Regions from separate parts of the Paeniglutamicibacter sp. ORCA_105 genome, predicted to be linked through region 1. Evidence: riboswitches for the same ligand, from Rfam matches in the RefSeq annotation. Region 1 holds a riboswitch; each other region holds the start of a gene.
What was found. A riboswitch is a leader RNA that binds a small molecule or an ion and turns the genes downstream of it on or off. The one in region 1 is predicted to bind S-adenosylmethionine.
Positions count from the first base shown of each region.

Region 2: linked by a shared signal. The riboswitch ahead of ACIPUB_RS04140 (methionine ABC transporter ATP-binding protein) and the one ahead of ACIPUB_RS03055 (flavin reductase family protein) in region 1 are both predicted to bind S-adenosylmethionine.
Region 3: linked by a shared signal. The riboswitch ahead of ACIPUB_RS10675 (hypothetical protein) and the one ahead of ACIPUB_RS03055 (flavin reductase family protein) in region 1 are both predicted to bind S-adenosylmethionine.

Region 1 is NZ_JBIXLM010000004.1:58,652-65,991, forward strand. Features, by position in the region: gene ACIPUB_RS03035 (single-stranded DNA-binding protein) at 1-191, shown strand, start outside; gene rpsR (30S ribosomal protein S18) at 254-493, shown strand; gene rplI (50S ribosomal protein L9) at 509-964, shown strand; gene ACIPUB_RS03050 (dihydrofolate reductase family protein) at 1,179-1,805, shown strand; SAM riboswitch class IV at 2,049-2,161, shown strand; gene ACIPUB_RS03055 (flavin reductase family protein) at 2,229-2,738, shown strand; gene ACIPUB_RS03060 (DUF1801 domain-containing protein) at 2,833-3,258, opposite strand; gene dnaB (replicative DNA helicase) at 3,774-5,147, shown strand; gene ACIPUB_RS03070 (ZIP family metal transporter) at 5,334-6,095, shown strand; gene ACIPUB_RS03075 (SRPBCC family protein) at 6,092-6,529, opposite strand; gene ACIPUB_RS03080 (hypothetical protein) at 6,645-6,836, shown strand; gene ACIPUB_RS03085 (GNAT family N-acetyltransferase) at 6,852-7,184, opposite strand; gene ACIPUB_RS03090 (ribonuclease E inhibitor RraB) at 7,208-7,340, opposite strand, start outside.
Region 2 is NZ_JBIXLM010000005.1:133,449-140,788, forward strand. Features, by position in the region: gene ACIPUB_RS04125 (acyl-CoA dehydrogenase family protein) at 35-1,300, opposite strand; gene ACIPUB_RS04130 (NtaA/DmoA family FMN-dependent monooxygenase) at 1,313-2,731, opposite strand; gene ACIPUB_RS04135 (methionine ABC transporter permease) at 2,780-3,514, opposite strand; gene ACIPUB_RS04140 (methionine ABC transporter ATP-binding protein) at 3,507-4,313, opposite strand; SAM riboswitch class I at 4,436-4,530, opposite strand; gene ACIPUB_RS04145 (SDR family NAD(P)-dependent oxidoreductase) at 5,098-5,850, opposite strand; gene ACIPUB_RS04150 (MFS transporter) at 5,929-7,340, opposite strand, start outside.
Region 3 is NZ_JBIXLM010000018.1:33,767-41,106, reverse strand. Features, by position in the region: gene pcrA (DNA helicase PcrA) at 1-1,348, shown strand, start outside; gene sucC (ADP-forming succinate--CoA ligase subunit beta) at 1,588-2,757, shown strand; gene sucD (succinate--CoA ligase subunit alpha) at 2,774-3,676, shown strand; gene ACIPUB_RS10675 (hypothetical protein) at 3,771-4,055, opposite strand; SAM riboswitch class IV at 4,078-4,208, opposite strand; gene ACIPUB_RS10670 (agmatine/peptidylarginine deiminase) at 4,316-5,344, opposite strand; gene ACIPUB_RS10665 (zinc-dependent alcohol dehydrogenase family protein) at 5,641-6,696, shown strand; gene ACIPUB_RS10660 (Nramp family divalent metal transporter) at 6,872-7,340, shown strand, end outside.

The sequences.
Region 1 (7,340 bases):
AGAACGCAGGCGCAAATGCCGGCGGCTTCAGCGGTGGCAATCAAGGCGGCGGCGGTGGATTCGGTGGCGGCAACGCTGGCGGAAACTCCGGCGGCGGCTGGAATGCACCGGCGAACGATCCATGGGGTGCTCCTGCCGGAGGAAACAACGGCGGATGGGGCAACCCGGGTTCCGACGAACCACCCTTCTAAACAAAATTATTCACCATCCCGCAGAAAATTCTGCGGGCTCCACCTGATAAAGGAGCTCCACGATGGCTAAGGCTGAACTCCGTAAGCCCAAACCAAAGTCCAACCCCTTGAAGGCCGCTGACATCACTGTCATCGACTACAAGGACGTAGCATTGCTGCGCAAGTTCATTTCCGATCGCGGAAAGATCCGTGCCCGTCGCGTTACCGGTGTTTCCGTACAGGAACAGCGCAAGATCGCACAGGCCATCAAGAACGCGCGTGAAGTGGCCTTGCTGCCTTACTCCGGCGCTGGCCGCGGCTAAGGAAGGTATACCAACATGGCAAAGCTCATTCTGACCCACGAAGTTACCGGCCTCGGTGCCGCAGGCGACATCGTTGAGGTGAAGGACGGTTACGCACGTAACTACCTTCTCCCGCGCGCCTTTGGCATCACCTGGACCAAGGGCGGTGAGAAGCAGGTTGAGTCGATCAAGGCCGCCCGTGCTGCTCGCGCCGTTGCTTCCCTGGAAGACGCCAAGGCACTTGCCGCTTCGCTTTCCGCCAAGCCGGTCAAGCTGACTGTCAAGGCCGGCGCTACCGGTCGCCTCTTCGGCACCGTGAAGACCGACGACATCGCCAAGGCTGTTGCAGCCGCCGGCGTTGGCGCGATCGACAAGCGCAACATCGAGATCAACGACCACATCAAGTCGACGGGTAACTACACCGCGACTGTGCGTCTGCACACCGATGTCTCCGCAACCGTTTCACTGCAGGTTGTTGCCGCAAAGAAGTAATTCCTTGTGCACCCGCCGTCTTGTGTGACGGCAAACCACTATGGACCCCGCCCTCGGCGGGGTCCACAGTGGTTTAAGGCCTTCGGTGGTGCAGCGGGGTCTGGCGTCGCGCGTTGCCGTCGAGTAGCTTGGCCAAATGGGGCAGTGCCCTCCGGGATCGACTGCCACTTCGAATCCCGGGAACGGGCAGCCAAACGAGTGAGAAGGCGCGGTCATGAAGCTGACATTAACGGAGTTTGTGAGTCTCGACGGGGTGTCGCAAGGCCCCGGGTCTCCTGAGGAAGACACCACCGATGGATTCACCCAGGGCGGATGGTTCGTCCCGCACATGGACGAGGCCTTCATCGAACAGGCCGCGCAATGGCTCGGCGAAGCGGACGGGCTGCTGCTTGGCCGCCGCACCTATGAGGCATTCGCCAGGGACTGGCCGCAAATCACCGACCCGGACGACCCCTTCACGGAGCTCATGAACTCCCTGCCCAAGTACGTGGCCTCGCAAACGCTTCGCGAGGGAACCTGGGATCCAACAACCATCCTCTCCGGTGACGTGGCGGCCCGGGTTGCCGACCTCAAGGCGCGCCCCGGCAGGGAGCTGCAGATCCATGGGAGCGCCAGGCTTGCCGCTTCATTGCTCGGCGAGGGGTTGATTGACGAGCTGCGACTGGTGGTGGCGCCCGTGGTCCTCGGCCATGGAAGGCGACTCTTCCCGGAGGGAGGCGCACCCGCCGGACTTCGGCTCTCCAACGCCACGAGCACCCCGGGCGGGCTTGCCATCCTGGTCTACGAACGCACCGGCGATGCCTTCTATGCGACTTATACGGGAGTTTCGGACGTCTCGTAGGCGGAAGAGGTGCCGGCCACGGCGTTTGTGACGCGGACGCCAACCACAATTCCGGGCCATGTCATCGTCTTCTTCGGCCAAACAGCTGTCGTCCACGCGTTCGGGAACGAATGCGGGCGTGTCGGGCAACTTTGGCACCTACGAGGCAAATGATCGCACAATCTTCGATTCTTACGCTTCGTGACTTCGTATGTCGAAACAAACTTTGACGAGACGTAATTATCTCTTCTAACGTTAGTGAAGAATCAAGAGTGTCAACGTAAGGCCCTGGCCCGTTGGCCGGCAACCCTCTCACGGTAGTGGGGTGCTCCAGGTGATGATTCGGCCTACCGGAACCCCGGAGGCAAGTACCGCACACCTCGTTGGTTGGCGCGTGTGTTGCACGCACCGCGATGGTGGGCCGAAGCCGAAGGATTGAGCACCATGACACTCACCTCTGACCTCACCCCCGATACCCTGCGCAACGTCTTTGCCCAGCATCCATCCGGCATTGCCGCACTCTGCGCCATCGTTGACGGGCAACCGCAGGGAATCATTGCCTCGTCCTTTACGGTTGGCGTCTCCATGGATCCGCCTCTGGTGATGTTCGCTGTCCAGAACACCTCGAAGACCTGGCCGCTGGTGCGCACCAGCGGGCGAATCGGGGTTTCAGTGCTCAGCGAAAAGAACGAGGGCGTGTGCCGGCAGATCGCCTCAAAGTCGGGGGACAGGTTCGCCGGGCTACGTCTTGATTCGACCGATGAGGGTGCACTGTTCCTGCATGACGCCACCCTGTGGCTCGATTGCTCCGTCGAGCAAGAGGTTCCTGCAGGCGACCACCATGTGGTGCTGCTACGCGTGCACGGCCACCAGACGCACGACAACGCCCACTCGCCGCTGGTGTTCCACGGTTCGGCATTCCGTCGCCTGGATGCCGAACAGCTGGTCTCCTAGGGAACCTGAAATGCGAGGGCTCAGCCTCCGTGGTACCGAATCCATGATTCGACGCCACGGGGACTGAGCCCTTTGCCTTTGCCAACACGTTTTCCTAAGACGGGTGGTGCACCACGCCAGTCATGTACCGGTAGCCGTCACGGGCAAGCCGGGTGAGTACGTCCAAGTCGACGTCGGCAAGCTTGTTCACATAGAGGCACGATGCCCCGCGTCTGCACTTGCCCAATTTCTCCAATAGAGGGCCGGCGGTCGGTGCAATGGTCAGCCCGTAGAGGGCAAGGTTCGCCGACCTCGGGGAGAAACCGATGGCGCTGGCATCCCCTTCGCGCCCCGATTCGTACTTGTAGTGGTAGCTTCCGAACCCAACGATTGTTGGGCCCCACATAACCGCGGGCTCTCCGCTGACCTCTTCCATCATCCGGAGCAAGACCTCGGCATCCGCGCGCCTGGTCGGATGTGACACTGCCGATATGAATTGAGCCGGGTCAACGGCTGTCGGGGCGGTCTTGTTGGCGCTCATGCGGCCCAGTATGTCAGTCGTTGGTGATCTCCATCAATCCCCGCTATCCCCAGATCCGCGGGAAGTTCCGGCGTGTCTGTGGATAGCTTGTGGGTAACTATGAAATGGTGGCCAATCCAAGCCCGGAATCCCGGGGTTTTTGTGTGTATAACCGACTTTTCCGCGTGTGGAGGATGTGGATAAATACTTTGTATCCACAGGGGTTAATCTGCATAATGCCTAGTCAAAGTATTGTTGTGGATAGAAAATTGATGTAATCCACAATGTTCTCCCCAGACTGTGCACACAACACGCCGCAAGGTTCACAGGTTATCCACACGGCCTGTGGATAACCGTGTTGGGTTTGTGGGAAAACAGGTCTATGGTGACAGTGTTCCCCACCTATTTCCACAGGTTCGCGGTGCCCTACGGCACGTGTGAGTTTGAACCTAACGAATCGTCCGTGCTCCTTGAGACACTGAATAGGTAATGATGCGGAAAACTTGGGAACCCGCGCAGCTTGAAGGGAAAAACCCGTGTCGCTAGCCAGCACCGAAACCAGCTCCGATTCACATGGATCGGACTATGGACGCACCCCGCCGCAGGACCTCGTAGCCGAGCAAAGCGTACTGGGCGGCATGATGCTGTCCAAGGATGCCATCGCGGACTGCGTGGAGGTGCTGCGGGGACTGGACTTCTATCGCCCGGCGCACGAGGCCATCTACGAGGCCATCATCGACCTCTACGGCCGCGGTGAGCCGGCCGACGCCGTTACGGTCTCGGACCTTTTGACCAAGCGCGGCGAGATCACCCGGATTGGCGGTCCGGCCTACCTGCACACGCTCATCCAGTCAGTGCCCACCGCTGCCAACGCCGGCTTCTATGCCGAGATCGTTCGCGAACGTGCGGTCCTGCGCCGCCTGGTTGATGCCGGTACCAAGATCGTGCAGCTCGGATACTCGCAGGACGGCGAAGTCGACGCCATCGTGAACGAGGCCCAGGCCGAGGTCTACAAGGTCGCCGAACGCCGGACTGCCGAAGACTATGTCCCGCTACGCGACATCATCGAGGGCACCGTCGATGAAATCGAATCCGCCGGCAGCCGAGGCGAGGGCGTAATCGGTGTACCCACCGGAATCTTCGAACTCGACGAGTTGACCCAGGGACTGCACGGCGGCCAGATGATCGTTATTGCTGCACGTCCCGCGGTGGGCAAGTCGACCTTCGCACTGGATTTTGCCAGGTCAGCGTCCATTAAGAACAACATGACCTCCGTTTTCTTCTCCCTGGAAATGGGACGCAACGAAATCGCCATGCGCCTGCTGTCGGCCGAGGCGAGCATCGCGCTGCAGAACCTGCGTAAGGGTACGATCCAGGACGAAGAATGGTCGAAGATCGCCACCACGATGGGCAGGCTCAACGACGCTCCGCTGTTCATCGACGATTCGCCGAACATGTCGCTGATGGAGATCCGCGCCAAATGCCGCCGGCTCAAGCAGAAGCACGACCTCAAGCTCGTGGTGCTGGACTACCTGCAGTTGATGAGCTCGGGCAAAAAGGTCGAGTCGCGACAGCAGGAAGTCTCCGAATTCTCGCGTGCGCTGAAGCTGTTGGCCAAGGAGCTCGACGTTCCAGTCATCGCGCTGTCGCAGCTGAACCGTGGTTCGGAGCAGCGTACCGACAAGAAGCCGATGATCTCCGACCTCCGCGAGTCCGGTTCCATCGAGCAGGATGCCGATATGGTCATCCTCTTGCACCGTGAGGACATTTACGACAAGGAGTCGGCGCGTGCCGGCGAGGCGGACGTGATCGTGGCCAAGCACCGTAACGGACCGACCAAGACCATCGTTGTCGCGTTCCAGGGCCACTACTCGCGCTTCAACAACATGGCACAGGACGGAATGGGCTAGTTCCCACCGCATGGCGCCCGGCGGGCGGTTGCCCTCCCCTGTTTCGGGGCGGAGCAACCGCCCGCTTTCGTTTGGCGTTCCCGAGGCGATCCGCCTAGGGCATGTGCTTGGGTTCAGCGCTTGTCAGTCGATCATGGGTTGCGCGGAATCGCTGCGTGAATAGTCATTATGCGGTAGCGTGGCGCCATGTTGATGTCCTTGCAAGCGTTGATGTGGGGCACCGTCGCCGGGTCTGCGCTGCTGCTTGGTTCGGCCGCGGCCTGGTGGTTGGACATTCCGCGGAAGATCGTCTCGAGCGTCATGGCGTTCGGCGCGGGAGTCCTGATTTCCGCCCTCGCCTTCGAACTGGTGGTCGAGGCCGAGGAAGTCGGCGGACTGTGGGCCACGGTGATGGGTTTCCTGGCCGGAGCCACCATCTATGTGGGCGCAAACTCCCTGCTGGTGCGGTTCGGAGCCGAACACCGACGCCGGGGCAAGGTCGCCACGAGGGCCGGAAGCCGCGGTGGCGGAGCGCCCAACGGGGGAGCTGCGATAGCCCTCGGAGCGTTGCTTGACGGCATCCCCGAGTCCATCGTGCTGGGCGTGGGATTGCTTTCCGGCGCCGCCGTCAACCCGACCATGCTGGCGGCGATCTTCATTTCCAACGTGCCCGAAGGGCTGGCGAGCACGGCCGACATGAAGCGTGCGGGCAAGGGGCCGAAAGAGATCTTTGCGATCTGGGGGAGTATTGCGCTGCTTTCAGGACTGGCCGCGATGATCGGCTACCTAGCCCTCGACAATGCCCCGGGCGAGGCCATCGCGGTGGTCACCGCCATCGCAGCGGGCGGCATTCTGGCGATGCTAGCCGACACCATGATCCCCGAGGCCTTCGAGGAACAGCACATGCTCACGGGATTCATTGCAGCGCTTGGCTTCCTCACGGCGCTGATCCTGCATTACGGCGCCTAGGCGCGGGCTTCGGCAAACTCCTTGAAGGCGGTCATCGTCCTCAGGTTTTGCTTCCTGAACATGGGGGCAAAGAGCAATGCCACGATCCGCATGAAACCGGTGAACTCAAAGACATTGTGGGCAATCCAGCGTGTGGCGGTTCCATCGAGATCATGGAATTCGTTCCGGCAGACGTTGTGCACGCCCTTAGCGTCGTAGACGCCGTCGAATGCCTCGGGCAGGTCGCGCCGCGTCACGGTCTCGACCATCTCCATGGTTCCCCTGCCCTGCTTGTAGACCAGCCGGGACGTGGACCCGGGCTGGCCCGGCGTGCCGGTGAGGGCCTCGAAGGAAACAAGCCCCTCCTGCCAGACCTTGAGGTTCTCGAGGTCGTCAAAGAGCTCGATGAAGCGTGGTCGGGGGACATTGACGGTGAGCTCCTGGGTGAATTCCATTCCTGAAGCATATCCATGCATATCAACTGTTAGACCGCCTGAGTGGCGAGGTTCCTGGTTCCTGGCCTGCCCGCCAGTCCCGCGACCTGCGGGAGGGCATTGCTACGCTGGAGAGATGACCAGCCATCCCTTGCCCAGGATCTCCGCTCCCGCGGCCCGCGCCCTGGAAGGGGCGGGAATCACGACTCTCGAGCAGGCCGCGGCCTACGGCGCCGGTGCGCTCTTGGACCTGCACGGCTTCGGGCCCAAGGGCATCGTGATCCTGCGCGCTGCGCTCACCGAGCTTGGACTCGAACTGGCGGACTGATCCGCCGGCCGTCGCTCATGCCTTCGGCAAGATCGCCAGGTGCTCGGGTGTGGGCTTCACCAGTTCGGCGTCGAACTCGTGGTGCTTGGTCAGGTAGACCTTGATGTACGGGCAAACCGGGACGATCTTGTGGCCCTGGTCCACGGTGCCGGAAAGCGCGGCTGAAGCGAGCTTTCCGGCAAGTCCTTGTCCTGCGTAGGACTCGTCGACCACCGTGTGGAAGAAGACCCGCTCAACACCGCCGGCGGTTTCCAGCTCGCGGTAGTGCGCCGCCCCAATCGCCGTTTCCCCGTCCAGCAGGGCGTAGCGACTGCGTTCGGGCCTGTGCTCGACACGGAATTCGCTCATTTCTTGTTCCTGTCCCTTGGGTGTCATTGGTTTCCAAAAAGTCGGCCGAAGAAGCCCCTGGGCTCGCTGTCGGGGGCATCGATGAACATGGCGCCGAAACCGTCGTAGGTCCCTCCGTGCTTGGCGGTGATGGCGTGCACGTTGCGCAAGGCATGC
Region 2 (7,340 bases), on a different contig from region 1:
TTCTTCATGGGTAATAGTTCTGCTGAGGCGGACGTTATGTGGTGGACGGAACCGTCGTCGCATCTCCAATAGCGTTAAGACCCTCCGGGAGGGTTCCGTTGATGAAGTAGTCACCAATCGATCGGGCACGGAATGCGATTGGATTGTGCGTTGCCACAGTCTGCGCGTTCCGCCAATGGCGGTCCAATCCCTTTGAGGTGCTGGTAGCCGAGGCTCCCCCGGTTTCGAAAAGTTGCTGCGCAGCGCCGATCGCCAGCTCCGGAACAGAGACTTGCGCTTGTTCCACGGCCAATTCGGCCAGATGCCCTTCAAACGTCGTTGGGCGATGACCGTTTTCATCTGGTTCCTGCCCAACAGCCGCATCAATGGCGATATCAAGGGTTCGCGCGGCAGCCAGCACGGTGGCCTCTGCTGTAAACGCTTTCGTGGCGATGCGGCCAACGGTTTCCTGGACCAGGGGATCGTTCCTGAAGGGCAATCCCGATCCGGTGTTGAAGGTGCGGGCCCGTTTGGCGACCGACTGCGCCGCATCATCCCGGGCAGCGCGGGCGATGCCTGCGAGCACCGCCAGCAACACCAGTTGGAAGAACGACGCTTCGTGGGTTGCTTCCGCGCCGCTGGCCTCGCGGCCAAATATGTCGACGGCATCCACGTGGACGTTCTCAAAAATAGTGGTGCCCGTGCCGGTCAGCCGTTGGCCAAAACCATCCCAGTCATCGATGACTTTCACGCCGGCTGACTTGGTTTCAACGACCGCAAACACACGTCCCGGCTTTCCCTGAAGGGCTGCTGAAACGCGCGTGTAGTCGGAAAAAATGGTGCCCGTGGTGTAGAACTTTTCACCGTTTAACACCCACGCCTCATTCTCGTAGGACAGCACCGTGTTGAGCTGGCCGAGCGTATTTCCGCCGCGTTCGGTGGATGCATTTCCAACAGTTCTTCCGGCGGCCGCGAGTTCATACCAGCTTCGTCGAATGGGCTCGTCCTGCCACTGCAGGGATTCCACGAAGCCAAAGTGTGATCGATACAAATGGGCAACGTTCGAATCCGCGGCTGCCAGATCAATGAGAAGGCGCGCAAAGGTTTCGACACTGACGCCCGCGCCGCCGTACGCCTGGGGTACCCGCAGCGCTCCAAACCCCGCTTCATCCAGCCACGCGACTTGTTCGAACGGGAGGATGCGTTTGAGATCACGTTCCCGGGAGCCTTCGGCAATCCGCGAAAAGAGTTCGGCAAATCGCGCGTGTTGGGTCGCATAATCGGCGGCAACAATTTCGGATGCCTTCAAAGTAATGGTCATGCTGGATGCCTTTCAGGAACTTGCTGTGACCGCGGCGCGATTTTCATTGGCTGCCGAGAATTGGGTGAAGGCTCCGCGGAAAGCGGCTGCCGGGTGTGAGGCCTCGAGCGTCGCTTGTCGCCCAAAGACCTTCTCGCGCAACGTGCCTGGCGCATATTCGGTTTGGGCAAGGCCGCGGGCTCGCAATTCGGGCACCACACCCTCGATGAAATCCGTGTAGGAGCCAGGCAGAATCTGGTTGATGATGTTGATGCCGTCGGTTCCTGCGTCCTGCCACAGTTCGAGCTGATCAACGATTTGTTCAGGGGTCCCGGAGATCTGCATGGACTTCGCCCGGTACCGGGCGAGATCGGCAATCGTGGGGTTGCCCCCCGGAACCGAAGCGCGAATGGCTTCAAGCACACCCTTTCCGCCCTCTGTATCGATTTCACCAAGTCGGGTGTCCAATGGCCTGCCGCCGAGGTCAATACCGAGCCCTCCGCCTATGTGCGCAACCACGGCGTCCAGGTCGAGATACTCGTCATAGTCAGCTTGCTTGCGCAAGACCTCTGCTTCCGTACTTCCCACTACGAAGGAGAGTCCGGCAAAGATTTTCACATCGGATGCTTCGCGCCCGGCGTCAACTGCCAGTTTCCGAATGACCTCAGAGTTCTTGCGAACGTTTTCGGGGTTCGGCGCGAAAAGGAAGGTTGCTTCCGCGTTGGCGGCCGCGAACGATCTGCCACGTGGAGAACTCCCGGCTTGAAAAAGAAAGGGGGTTCGCTGCGGGCTGGGTGAAGACAGGTGCGGGCCGTCAATTGAGTAGCGTTCTCCCCGATGGTAGATCTTGTTCACCAAGGCCGGATCAGCGTGGATTCCTGCAATTTTGTCGGCCAGCAACGCGCCGTCTTCCCACGAGCCTTCCCACAGCTTGAACGCAGCCTGAACGTATTCTTCGGCCCAGTCATAGCGGTCTGCGTGTTTGGCTAGCCCGTCAGCCCCAAAGTTGCGGTGTGAATTCTCCAGCACGCTTGTCACGATGTTCCAGGCAACTCGACCGCTGCTCAGGTGATCGAGCGTCGAGAGCTGACGTGCCAACTGGAAGGGATCGGACTGGATTACCGAGGACGTGAAGGCCAGGCCGATTTCTTCGGTCACTCCTGCCAGGGCCGAAGCAAGCACTAGCGGGTCATTGGACGGCACCTGCAGTCCGCGTTTGATGTGCGATGCCCAGCCCCCGTCGTGGTCGCCGTAGAGCCCAACAACATCCGCAAGGAAGATTGCATCGAACTTTGCGGCTTCCAGGTCCTTGGCCAGATCCACCCAGAGCTTGAGCTCGTTGAAGCGATGCTGTTGTGCCTCGGGGTGGCGCCATTGGCCACCAAGGATGTGGCTGGTGGTGTTCATCAGGAAGGCGCTCAACAGTAGGCGCGGTCGCCGTGAAGTACTCATGGTTGGGGTCTCTCCAAAAGAAGCAGGTCGGTTCAAGAAGGGCGATGGTTACTGTCGCTTGTCCAGGCGGGATGCGATGCGGGTGCCTGAGATCTGCACAATTTGGACCATCAGAATCATCAGCACGATGGCGACGACCATCATGCCTGTTTCATATCGGTAGTAGCCATAACGGATGGCAAAGTCACCGATGCCTCCCCCGCCGACCAGTCCCGCCATTGCCGAATAACTGATGAAACTCACCGTCATGATCGTGATCGAACCAATCAGTGCAGGCTTCCCTTCCACTAGCAACACGTCGCGGACGATCTGGCCGCGGGTCGCACCCATGGCCCGTGCGGCTTCAACGACGCCGCTGCCGAGCTGCGTGAGATTCTGTTCAACGAAGCGTGCAAAGTAGGGAATCGCGTTGATCGTGAGCGGGACAATCACGGCTGCCGTACCGATGGTTGTTCCAACGACGAACCGGGTGAAAGGAATGATCGCGATCAGCAAGATCAGGAACGGAAAGGACCGCATGGTGTTGACGAAACCATCGACAATGCGATGCAGCTTCGGCCGGGGCCGGAGGCCTTGGGGGGCCATTGAATAGAGCCAAATACCCAAGGGCGTTCCCACCAGGATCGCGATGGGGATGGACACGACGAGCATGGCCAAGGTCTGGCCGATTGCCGCGGCAATTTCAGGCCAAAGCTCGATAACGCGGTTGAGGTCGAAGGCCGCTGCACCGCTGCCGTTGGTGGAGGAAGCAGGTACGCTGACGGCCGCGGCAAACTTAGACAAGGGAGGCCTCCTTCGAAGGTGCGCCGAAGCTTGCGGATTCGGTGCCGCGGACCTGGCGCTTGCGGTCCAAGGTGATGTCATCGGAAATGAGGTACCGGCCGATGGCGGTCGCCGGTGTAAACGAGGGATTCCGAAGTGCGCTGATGTCGAATTGTTCGACGACTCGGCCTTCTTCCATGACGGCGACGTTGTCGGCGATTGCCTTGACGACGTTCATTTCATGCGTGACGATCACGGTGGTGATTCCCAACTGGGCGTTGATGTCCGAAACGTACTGCAACACCGACGCAGTGGTCCGCGGATCCACGGCTGATGTCGGCTCGTCGCAAAGCAATACCTTTGGCTCGGTGGCCAGCGCACGGGCAATGGCCACGCGTTGCTTCTGTCCGCCTGACAGCTGTCCCGGATATGCCTTGGCTTTGTCAGCCAAATCCACAATTGCCAAGGCTTCGTGGGCGCGGCGGCGGCGTTCTTTCTTGGCTACTCCCGCGAACTTCAGGCTAAGCTCGACATTTTCAACGGCGTTGCGGTTGTTCAGGAGGTTGAAATGTTGGAAGATCATCCCGATCTGGTGCCGAGCCCTGCGCAATTCCTCGTCGTTCAGCGACGTAAGGTCCGTACCGTCAACCACCACGCGGCCGTTCGTCGGGCGCTCCAAGAGATTGATATTGCGAAGCAACGTTGATTTGCCCGCACCGGAAAATCCAATGATTCCCTGGATCGAGCCCCGCGGGATTTCCAGCGAGACGTTGTCCACCGCAGTGAAGGGTGCCTCCGCCGGAGGGAAAACTGTTGACACGCCTTGAATGCTGATCATGTCCTACTCCTCTCGGTTCACCCGAGGAACGCCGCGACATGGCAAATCAGTCAAATACGTGCGTAAGAACGAAAGTATTCGGCGGACCGCGCAGAGGTTGGCTATCTCCATCGGTCCTGGCGGTAGCACCGGATCCCAAGGACGGGAGTGGTTGCTGCGGCGTCAACGAGCCAGGTCTCTCAGCCGCTCTGGATGGTGTGTGTTGGCGTTGGTCGATTGCCAACGCCGAACAGTTCAAGTGTGTCGCAGAATCTTCGATCGAACCAAGACAAATCGGGTTCCTATGAAACAAATCGACTCACAGAACGATTCTCGCGCTTGATTTGCTTCATGAACCGTCATAAGTCGGAAGATGAAGCGTCGATCCGCCCTACCTTGCTTCATGATTGCGTCATGTTGATAATGCGCACCACGAGCGCGCCCCGGTCTTGCCCAGCCAATTCCAGCCCATAGGTGAACGCTCGTCCGAGCACCATCAAGGTTCGCCACCCGTGGGATTTGCGAAATAATCGGTGCCCCTCTGCTGCGCCACCGGCGGCGCCGACAAAGATTACGCGACGGCAAAGACACCCACGGCCGTCACCATGCCCGATCGCTATAGACCGAAGTCCGCGGGCAACCGCGCAGCGACCAACAGGCCTATTTCCGTGGTTACCCCATGGATCGCCCGCGGTATTTACACGACGACCCGCAGCCGCCCACAACAAACCCGCAGGTACCGGGATCCGCGTGGGCGGAAGGTCACTGCGGGTTCATCGTCGTTGGCTCACTTGGCCAAATAGCCGCCATCGACCGGCAAGGAAACGCCGGTGACGTAAGTATTGGTGGCACTGGCAAAATAACCCACCGCTTCGGCAACGTCTTCCGGCAGCGCCACTCGACCCAGCGGAATCGCTTCGGAGACCGCTCGCTCCGCGGCCATGGGATCCTCGTGTCCGGCCAACCAGTCCTCAAACATCTGGGTACGTGTCATCCCCGGGGCCACGGCATTGACCCTGATGTTGTGCGGTGCAAGTTCCACCGCCGCGGCCCGTGTCAGCGCCAGCATCGCGCCCTTGCTCGCACTGTAGATCCCCATGGTGGGAACCCCGATGCTTGCCAGCCGCGAGGTCACATTGATGATCGCCCCTCCGCCGGTTTCCCGCATGACCCGCCCCGCAGCTTGGAGGCAGGAAATCGCCGCGAAGGTGTTGATTTCAAAGGTTTCCCGCACCTCCTCCTCCGGGGTGTCGAGTAAGGAATTGATGTGGTCAATGGCCGCATTGTTCACCAGAACATCAAGCCTTCCGGTGCGTTCGAGCACCGTGTCCATCAATGACTGCGCGGCACCCGAAGCGGTCAGTTCGGCCCGCACGAAGAAGCCGGACTCGCCGAGTTCTTCGGCCATCTGCTTTCCGCGTTCCTCATTTCGCCCGGTCACCACGACCTTCATGCCATCTGCCACCAGTCGTCGGGCAATCTCGATTCCGATTCCCGAGGTGGCGCCGGTGACCAGTGCGACGCGTTGGTTTTCTCCCACTGCGCTGTCCTCCTTCACTTCGCTGTTTGTCCTACTGTTTTGCGGGGCCGATCAATTCCTGGCCCGGGCGGCTGTCGCTTAGGGGCGTCCCGCCCCCACCAGCCTTTCACCAAGCTCTCGCCGCTGCTTGTCGTCGCTGCCCGGAATGACGTTGCCCCGCAGTGAACGCCCCGCGGTCTCCTTGAAAGTGAGCACCGAAATCAGCCCGATCACGCCCGCAGCCATCAGGTACCACCCCGGTACCAGCGAATTTCCGGTCGCACCGATCAGCGCCTCGTTGGCCACCGCCGCGGTGCCGCCGAAGACGGCCGTGGACAGGTTGTAGCCAATGGCGAATCCGGAGTAGCGCACCGAAGTCGGGAACAACGCGGGCAGCGTCGAGGAGATCGTCGAGAGCAGCATGACCAGCAAGAGGCCCAGGGTGCCGATGCCCACGATCTGCCCCAACAATCCGGCGGACTGCATCAATTGCACCGCCGGCACCGACAGCAGCACGAAGCCAATGCTTGCGGTCACCAGCAGCGGTTTACGTCCAATCCGGTCGCTGAGTGCCCCCAACGGCACGATCAAGGCGATCATCACCAGCTGGATGAGAACCAGCGTCATGTTGGACTCCACCGAGCCATGTCCCAAGGTCGTCGTCAGGTAACTGGGCATATAGGTCAGCACGAGGTAGAAGGCGACGTTGACCAGCACGATAAAACCGAAGAGCTTGAAGAGCTGACCGGGATACTTGCGCAACAAGGTTCCCAGTGCCTGCGGCGCGGTGCTGACTTCGTTGTCCTTGGAACTGTCCTCGGTAAAGGTTTCGGATTCCTCAAGGTGGCGTCGCATCCACAATGCAATCCCCCCAAGCACCAGGGTGAATGCGAAGGGCAACCGCCACCAGCCAGCCATCATGCCTTCCTCGCCAACCACCAGGGTCAGCCCGGTGCACAGGATCGCCGCCGCGCTGAAGCCGGCCAGAGTGCCGAATTCAAGGAAGGAACCATAGAATCCACGGCGGTTATCCGGGGCATGTTCGCTCATGAACACCGCGGCTCCGGCGTATTCGCCGCCGGCGGAGAACCCCTGGACCATGCGCAGCAGGACCAGCAAGACCGGAGCCAGGTAGCCGACCTGGTCAAAGGTGGGCAAGGCGGCGATGCAGGCGGTGGACACACTGATCATCACAATGGTGAAGATCAAGACCTTCCGGCGGCCAATCCGGTCCCCGAGCGGGCCGAGCACCATGCCACCGAGCGGACGGATGAGGAAGGAGATCGCGAAGGTGGAAAAGGCGAGGATTCGAGGCAGGGTTCCCCCTTCTTCACCGAAGGTGAAGAACAGTTGGGAGATGTACACGATCAGGTACCCGTAGATCCCGTAGTCGAACCACTCGATCGCGTTTCCGATTGCCGATCCGGCCACTGACTTCCGGGCCTGTTTCAGTTCTGACGGGGTGAAATCGGCTTCGAGTCTCAGGGCAGGCGGTTGGGTTTGGCTGGTCA
Region 3 (7,340 bases), on a different contig from region 1:
TGACGAGGCCCGCTGGATCGCCGATGAGATCCTGCGCCTGAATGATGAGGAAGGCATCCGCCCCGGGGACGTTGCCGTCTTCTACCGCACCAACGCGCAATCGCGTTCCCTCGAGGAACAGCTGATCCGCGTGGACCTGAAGTACAAGGTCATTGGCGGGACCCGCTTCTACGACCGCAAGGAAGTCAAGGACGCCCTGGCCTACCTGCGGGTGCTAGTGAACCCGGAAGACGACATCAACGTCAGGCGCATCCTCAACGAGCCCAAGCGCGGCATCGGAGACCGGGCCGAATACTCGGTGGCCGCGCTGGCCGAACGCGAACGGATCTCCTTCATGGCGGCGCTGCGCCGTGCCGATGACGCCCCCGGCCTCGGAACCCGCGGGCAAAACATGATCGGCGCCTTCGTGAAGATCATTGACGACCTCTCAGTGGTCGCAGAGGGCTCGGGACCTGCCGAGGCGCTGGAAGCGGTCCTGGAACAGACCGGCTATCTGGAAATGCTGCGTTCATCCAACGACCCACAGGACGAATCCCGCGTTGAGAACCTCGCCGAGCTCGTGGCCGTGGTGCGGGACTTCATGAAGGAGAATCCCGAGGGAACACTCACCGATTTCCTGGAACGCGTGGCGCTGGTAGCCGACGCCGATTCCATCCCCGAGGCACCGAACGATGCCGAGGGCGTGGACATGGCGCACCGAGAGGGAATGGTCACGCTCATGACCTTGCACACGGCCAAGGGGCTTGAATTCCCCGTGGTCTTCCTCACTGGCATGGAACACGGGATCTTCCCGCACCAGCGCTCGCTGACCGACGAGAAGGAATTGGCGGAGGAACGCAGGCTGGCCTATGTAGGGCTCACCCGCGCCCGCCAGCGTCTCTACCTGACCCGGGCCGAATACCGGAGCCTGTGGGGCCAGTCCCAATACAACCCCGCCAGCCAGTTCCTCGAGGAAATCCCCGGGAGTCTCGTGGACTGGAAACGCGAGGGCACCAAGCGGGCAAGCTTTGAGTCCTTCGGCGGGCGCAACAACTTTGCCACCAGCCGCTACGAATCGGGTTCCTATTGGGGCGCAGGGTCCGGCAGCGGTGGCGGAGGCAGGCTTTCCGGTGCCCCGGAGATCCACACGTTGAGCACCGCGCCCGTGGCACGGGCCAAGGGCCGTGTGCAGCCAAACAAGGAAATCATTTCCTTGTCGGTGGGGGACAAGGTGACACACGGGACCTTCGGCCAAGGCGTGGTTCTGGCGCTGGAGGGTGCCGGGGACAAGACAGTGGCGAAGGTTAAATTCGCCGATGCCGAGAAACGCCTATTGCTGCGATACGCCCCGCTAACCAAGGCTGACTAGCCGGTTCCCGGGCATTGTCGACACATCCGTCCGGACCTGCGGTGATGGGGTTGTGGTCGTACTCACGCGCCCGATGGCTCTACCGAATGTAGAACTGTGCCATTGGGCGCTAAGGCGTTAGGCTGAGCAAGGAGCCTGGCCTTATCCCAGGTTGGGCTCTACCCCCTCGATGCATGGAACCGTGCCTACGGAGCCATGCCTTGAGTCAGCATAGACTTCGACAAGAAGGACACAAGCCCGTGGACCTGTATGAATACCAGGCGCGCGATATGTTCGAGTCGCACGGCGTACCCGTGCTGGCCGGCATCGTTGCCTACACTCCTGAAGAAGCCAAGGCCGCAGCCGAGAAAATCGGCGGCGTCGTGGTTGTTAAAGCCCAGGTAAAGGTCGGAGGCCGCGGCAAGGCCGGCGGCGTCAAGGTCGCAAAGACCGCCGACGAGGCATTCGCATACGCAACCGACATTCTCGGCATGGACATCAAGGGCCACACCGTGAACAAGGTCATGATCGCCCAGGGCGCCGACATTGCCGAGGAGTTCTACTTCTCGGTTCTGCTGGACCGCGCGAACCGCAACTACCTGGCCATGTGCTCGGTGGAAGGCGGCATGGAAATCGAGGAGCTCGCCGTCGAGCGTCCCGAGGCCCTGGCCCGCGTTGCAGTCGACCCGGCCGTGGGCATCGACCAGGCCAAGGCCGACGAAATCGTCGCCACCGCCGGTTTTGCACCGGAGCTGGCCGACAAGGTCGCAGCTGCCATCATCAAGCTGTGGGACGTCTTCAAGAAGGAAGACGCCACCCTGGTTGAGGTCAACCCTCTGGTTCGCACCGGCGCCGGCGACATCGTCGCCCTCGACGGCAAGGTCTCCATCGACGAGAACGCCGAGTTCCGTCACCCGCACCACGTCGAGCTTGAGGACAAGGACGCAGCGGATCCGCTCGAGGCCAAGGCCAAGGCAATGGACCTGAACTACGTCAAGCTGGACGGCGAAGTTGGCATCATCGGCAACGGTGCAGGCCTGGTCATGTCGACCCTCGACGTCGTTGCCTACGCAGGCGAAAACCACGGCAACGTGAAGCCCGCCAACTTCCTGGACATCGGCGGTGGAGCCTCCGCAGAGGTCATGGCCGCAGGCCTGGACGTCATCCTGAACGACAAGCAGGTCAAGTCGGTCTTCGTGAACGTCTTCGGTGGCATCACCGCGTGTGACGCCGTTGCCAAGGGCATCGTCGGCGCACTCGCCGAGCTCGGTTCCTCCGCCAACAAGCCGCTGGTCGTGCGCCTCGACGGCAACAACGTCGAAGAGGGCCGCCGCATCCTGGCCGAGGCCAACCACCCGTTGGTCACCCTGGCAGCAACCATGGACGAGGGCGCCGACAAGGCCGCCGAGCTCGCCAACGCAGCGAAGTAAGTAGGGATACGCGAACATGAGCATTTACCTTAACAAGGACTCCAAGGTCATCGTTCAGGGCATCACCGGTGGCGAGGGTACCAAGCACACCGCTCTGATGCTGAAGGCCGGCACCAACGTCGTCGGCGGCGTCAACGCCCGCAAGGCCGGCACCACGGTGCTGCACGGCGACAAGGAAATCAAGGTCTTCGGCGCAGTGGCGGAAGCCATGGCCGAAACCGGCGCAGACGTTTCCATCGTCTTCGTGCCGCCGGCATTCACCAAGGATGCTGTCGTTGAGGCCATCGAGGCAGGCATCGGCCTGGTCGTTGTCATCACCGAGGGCGTTCCGGTTCAGGATTCGGCCGAGTTCTGGGCACTTGCCCAGTCCAAGGTCGACGCCGACGGCAACCAGGTCACCCGCATCATCGGCCCGAACTGCCCCGGCATCATCACCCCGGGCGAGGCACTGGTCGGCATTACGCCGAACAACATCACCCAGAAGGGCCCGATCGGCTTGGTCTCCAAGTCCGGCACCCTGACCTACCAGATGATGTACGAGCTGCGCGACCTGGGCTTCTCCACCGCCATCGGCATCGGCGGCGACCCGGTCATCGGCACCACCCACATCGACGCCCTGGCTGCGTTCGAGGCGGATCCGGAGACCAAGGCCATCGTCATGATCGGCGAAATCGGCGGCGACGCCGAAGAGCGTGCAGCCGATTTCATCAAGGCCAACGTCACCAAGCCGGTCGTCGGCTACGTGGCAGGCTTCACCGCTCCCGAAGGCAAGACCATGGGCCATGCTGGAGCCATCGTCTCCGGCTCGGCCGGTACGGCACAGGCCAAGAAGGAAGCACTTGAGGCTGCCGGCGTGAAGGTCGGCAAGACCCCGTCGGAAACCGCAACGCTGCTGCGCGAAGTTTTCGCCGCCCTCTAAGCCATAGAGCGCACCTTTTCGGTGGCGGTCACCAGGTTGCCTTGGCAGCCCGGTGACCGCCACCGGTGTTTAAGCCGGCTGGAGCCGACTGGAACTAGGCGCGCAGGCGGAAGAACGAGCTGCCGACCAGTTCGTGGGCCCCGGGCAGCAGGAGAACCAGCAGCTCGGGGTTGAACTGGACCTCGGCTGGGCCGCGGCCGACCAATGCGGCCGAGAGCTTGTGCGGGGCCAGTGCCTCGAGCACCCACTCGTCAGGACCCGCGCCAATGTGCAGCAGGTCGGTGTCCGCGTCGAGGTGGAGCCAGGCGGTGATCCAGTCGCCGGTGAAGCGCGGAAGCGGGTTATCGGTGGGGGCGGAAGTCAGGGTGGGGCTGTACATGATGTGCACACGTCCTTGGGGTTCGTTGTCCTTGCCCCTCCGCGCGGGATGCGCGACAGGGCCGCTTCGTCATCCGAACCACCCACCGTGCAACTATGGGGTTGGCGTCTGGTCAGTCGGAGCTTTGCGCAAGGGCAACCAGAACTCGTGAAGCTGTACCAACCCTACGGCGAAGCGGGGACACTTTGCCAGCGCGGGCATGCGGGGAGCAACAAACGGTCATCTGTGACGGGGAGTGACCTTGACTTCCCGAGAGGGGTTCACTTCGCCGTCGGCATCGGCTCCTGCTGGGTGATGCAGTGGATGCCGCCGCCGCGGGCGAAGAGCTCGCGGGCGTCCACGCCCACCACCGTGCGCCCCGGGTAGGCGTCGGCAAGGACAGCCAGGGCCTTTTCGTCGTTGGGGTCGTTGAAGGTGCAGGCCACCACGCCGTCGTTGATGACCAGGTGGTTGATGTAGCTGTAGTCCACGAACCCCTCGTCGTCGCGCAGCGTCGCGGGGGCAGGGACCTCGATGACGGTGAATTCGCGGCCCCGCGCATCGGTGGCGCCATGGAAGGATGCGGCGATTTCCCGGCTGACAGCATAGTCCGGGTGCCCGGGATCCTCCTGCATGTGCACTAGCACGGTGCCGGGGGAGGAGAGCGTCGCGGCGATGTCCACGTGCCCGCGTGTGCCGAACTCCTCGCTGTCGCGGGTCAGTCCGCGCGGGAGCCAGTGCACCTTGGCCGCGCCCAGGGTGCGCGCGAACTCCTCCTCGACCTTGGCCTTGGTGATGCCGGGGTTGCGCCCGGGATCCAGCTGCACGGTCTCGGTGGCCAGCACTGTGCCCTGACCGTCGACGTGGATGCCGCCGCCCTCGTTGACCAGGCTCGAGGCGACGCGGGGAACGCCGGCCCACTCGGCCACCCGCTTGCCGATCAACGCGTCCTTGTCCCAGGCCGCCCAGTCCTGGGCGCCCCAGCCGTTGAACACCCAGTCCACCGCGGCGAGCCCGCCGTGCTCGTCGGTGACGAAGGTCGGCCCGATGTCGCGCATCCAGGCGTCGTTGAGCTCGGCCGTGCGGATCTCGATGCGCTCATCGAGGTAGCGTGCGGCAATTTCCACGTCGGCAGGGTCCATCACCATGACGACCGGGGCGAATCGGGCCACCGCGTGGGCCACGTTGGCCCAGGTCGAGCGGGCCGCGTGGGCCTCGGCCTCGGTGTCGCCCAGCGTGTATCCCTCGTGGGGGAAGGCCATCCAGACGCGCTTCTGGGCCGAGGTCTCGGCGGGCATTGACCAGCTCATGATGCGTGCTCCTGCGGGGGTCGGTGGCGCGCGAGGCACCAGGGCCCGGCAGGGGGCGCATGGGATCGGCGTCACAATAAATGAATGTCGTTCGTTTATTATGGCGTCTGCGCGAATCCTGCGCAAGGGGTGCCCCGTGAAGCGCACCGGGCCCGCCGGCGGCCTTGTTGTAGAAGTTGATCAGCGTGTTCAGTGCTACGGCGGCGACGATCTCGCCGACTTCCTCGTCGGTGGCGCGCGGAGCTCCCGGGCATAGGCTGGAACCATTGCCGGCCCACCACTTTGCGGAGGAACACATGCGCGCCACCCTGATCCACGGACCGCGGGACATCCGCGTCGAGGACTGCCCCGAGCCCACCCTGCTCGCCGACACCGATGCCATCGTGCGCGTCACCGCCGCCTGCGTGTGCGGCTCGGACCTGTGGCCTTACCGCGGGGTTAGCCAAACGCCCAGGCCCCGGCGCATCGGCCACGAATTCATCGGCCGTATTGCCGCGGTCGGCCAAGGGGTTTCAATGCTGGCCGTGGGCGACTTCGTGGTGGCCCCCTGGGCCAACAGCTGCGGTGCCTGCCCTCCGTGCCGAGACGGCGTCCAGGTCGCCTGCGAGCACCGGGCCCACTGGGGCGGGGTAGACGAGGACGGGCTGCCCGTGGACGGCGGGCAAGGCGAGGTGGTGCGGGTGCCCAACGCGGACGGTACGCTCGTCACGGTACCCGGGGTCACGGAGCCCGACGAAGCGCTGTCCAAGTCGCTGTTGGCACTCTCGGACGTCATGGGCACCGGCCACCACGCAGCCCTCGGGGCCCGCGTCGAGCCCGGCCGGAGCGTGGTGGTGGTCGGTGACGGGGCCGTGGGTTTGTGCGGGGTGCTCGCGGCCAGGCGACTGGGTGCCACGCGCATCATTGCCATGTCCCGGCACGCGGACCGTGCGGCACTGGCCAGGGAGTTCGGGGCCACCGACATTGTCGCCGAACGCGGGGCCGAGGCGGCGGCGAAGGTGCGCGAACTGCTCGGGGGAGTGCTGGCGGACTCGGTGCTCGAATGCGTAGGCACCGCCGAATCCATGGACCAGGCCTTGCGCTGCACCCGGCCCGGCGGAGCCCTGGGCTTTGTGGGCGTCCCGCACGGGGATGACCCGCTGCCGATTTCCGTGTTGTTCTCAAAGAACATCTCCGTGGCAGGCGGGGCCGCCAGTACCCGCGCATATCTTCCCGAACTGCTCGCCGACGTGCTGGAAGGGAGCATCAACCCGGGCCTGGTCTTCGACGCGGTCATGGATCTCGAGCAGGCTCCCAAGGCGTACAGGGCAATGGATGAGCGCCGGGCGATCAAGGTGATGCTCGTTCCGTAACCTGGCGGCCGGAGCGGACGTAGATTTGTTTCCGAGGTGGGTGGCTAATATCATACTTATTGGTTCTCTTAGCGATCGTCAAACGAGGTCAACACCCTGGCCGGCACGGGACGCCACGGGGAACCCCCGATGATTTAGGCCTTTCAAGGCCGGTTGCACACCTCAAAGGAGCGGTATGTCTATCACCACCCCCGAGTCGCGCCCGCTGGGCGACGAAACGGTCGACCCGTACGCGTTGGATCCCCGGTCAATCATGGACCCGCCCACCCGCTGGCGGGACAGGTTCAAGTTCCTTGGCCCGGGCATGATCACCTCGGCCGCCGTCGTCGGTTCCGGCGAGCTGCTCACCGCCACCACACTCGGTGCCAAGGCAGGCTTCATGCTGCTCTGGCTGGTACTGGCCTCCACCTTCATCAAGGTATGGGTGCAGATTGAATTGGGCCGCTGGTCCATTTCCACCGGCAAGGTCGCCGTCACCGGCTATGACGAGGTACCGCCCCGGATCGGCAAGCGAGGCTGGATGGCCTGGCTCATCCTGCTGATGTTCGTGCAGTTCCTGACCAGCCAGGCCGGTGTCATCACCGCCTCGGCCTTCGCGTTCTCCTCGCTGCTGCCCATCGGGCCGGACCCGTACTCGTTCCTGT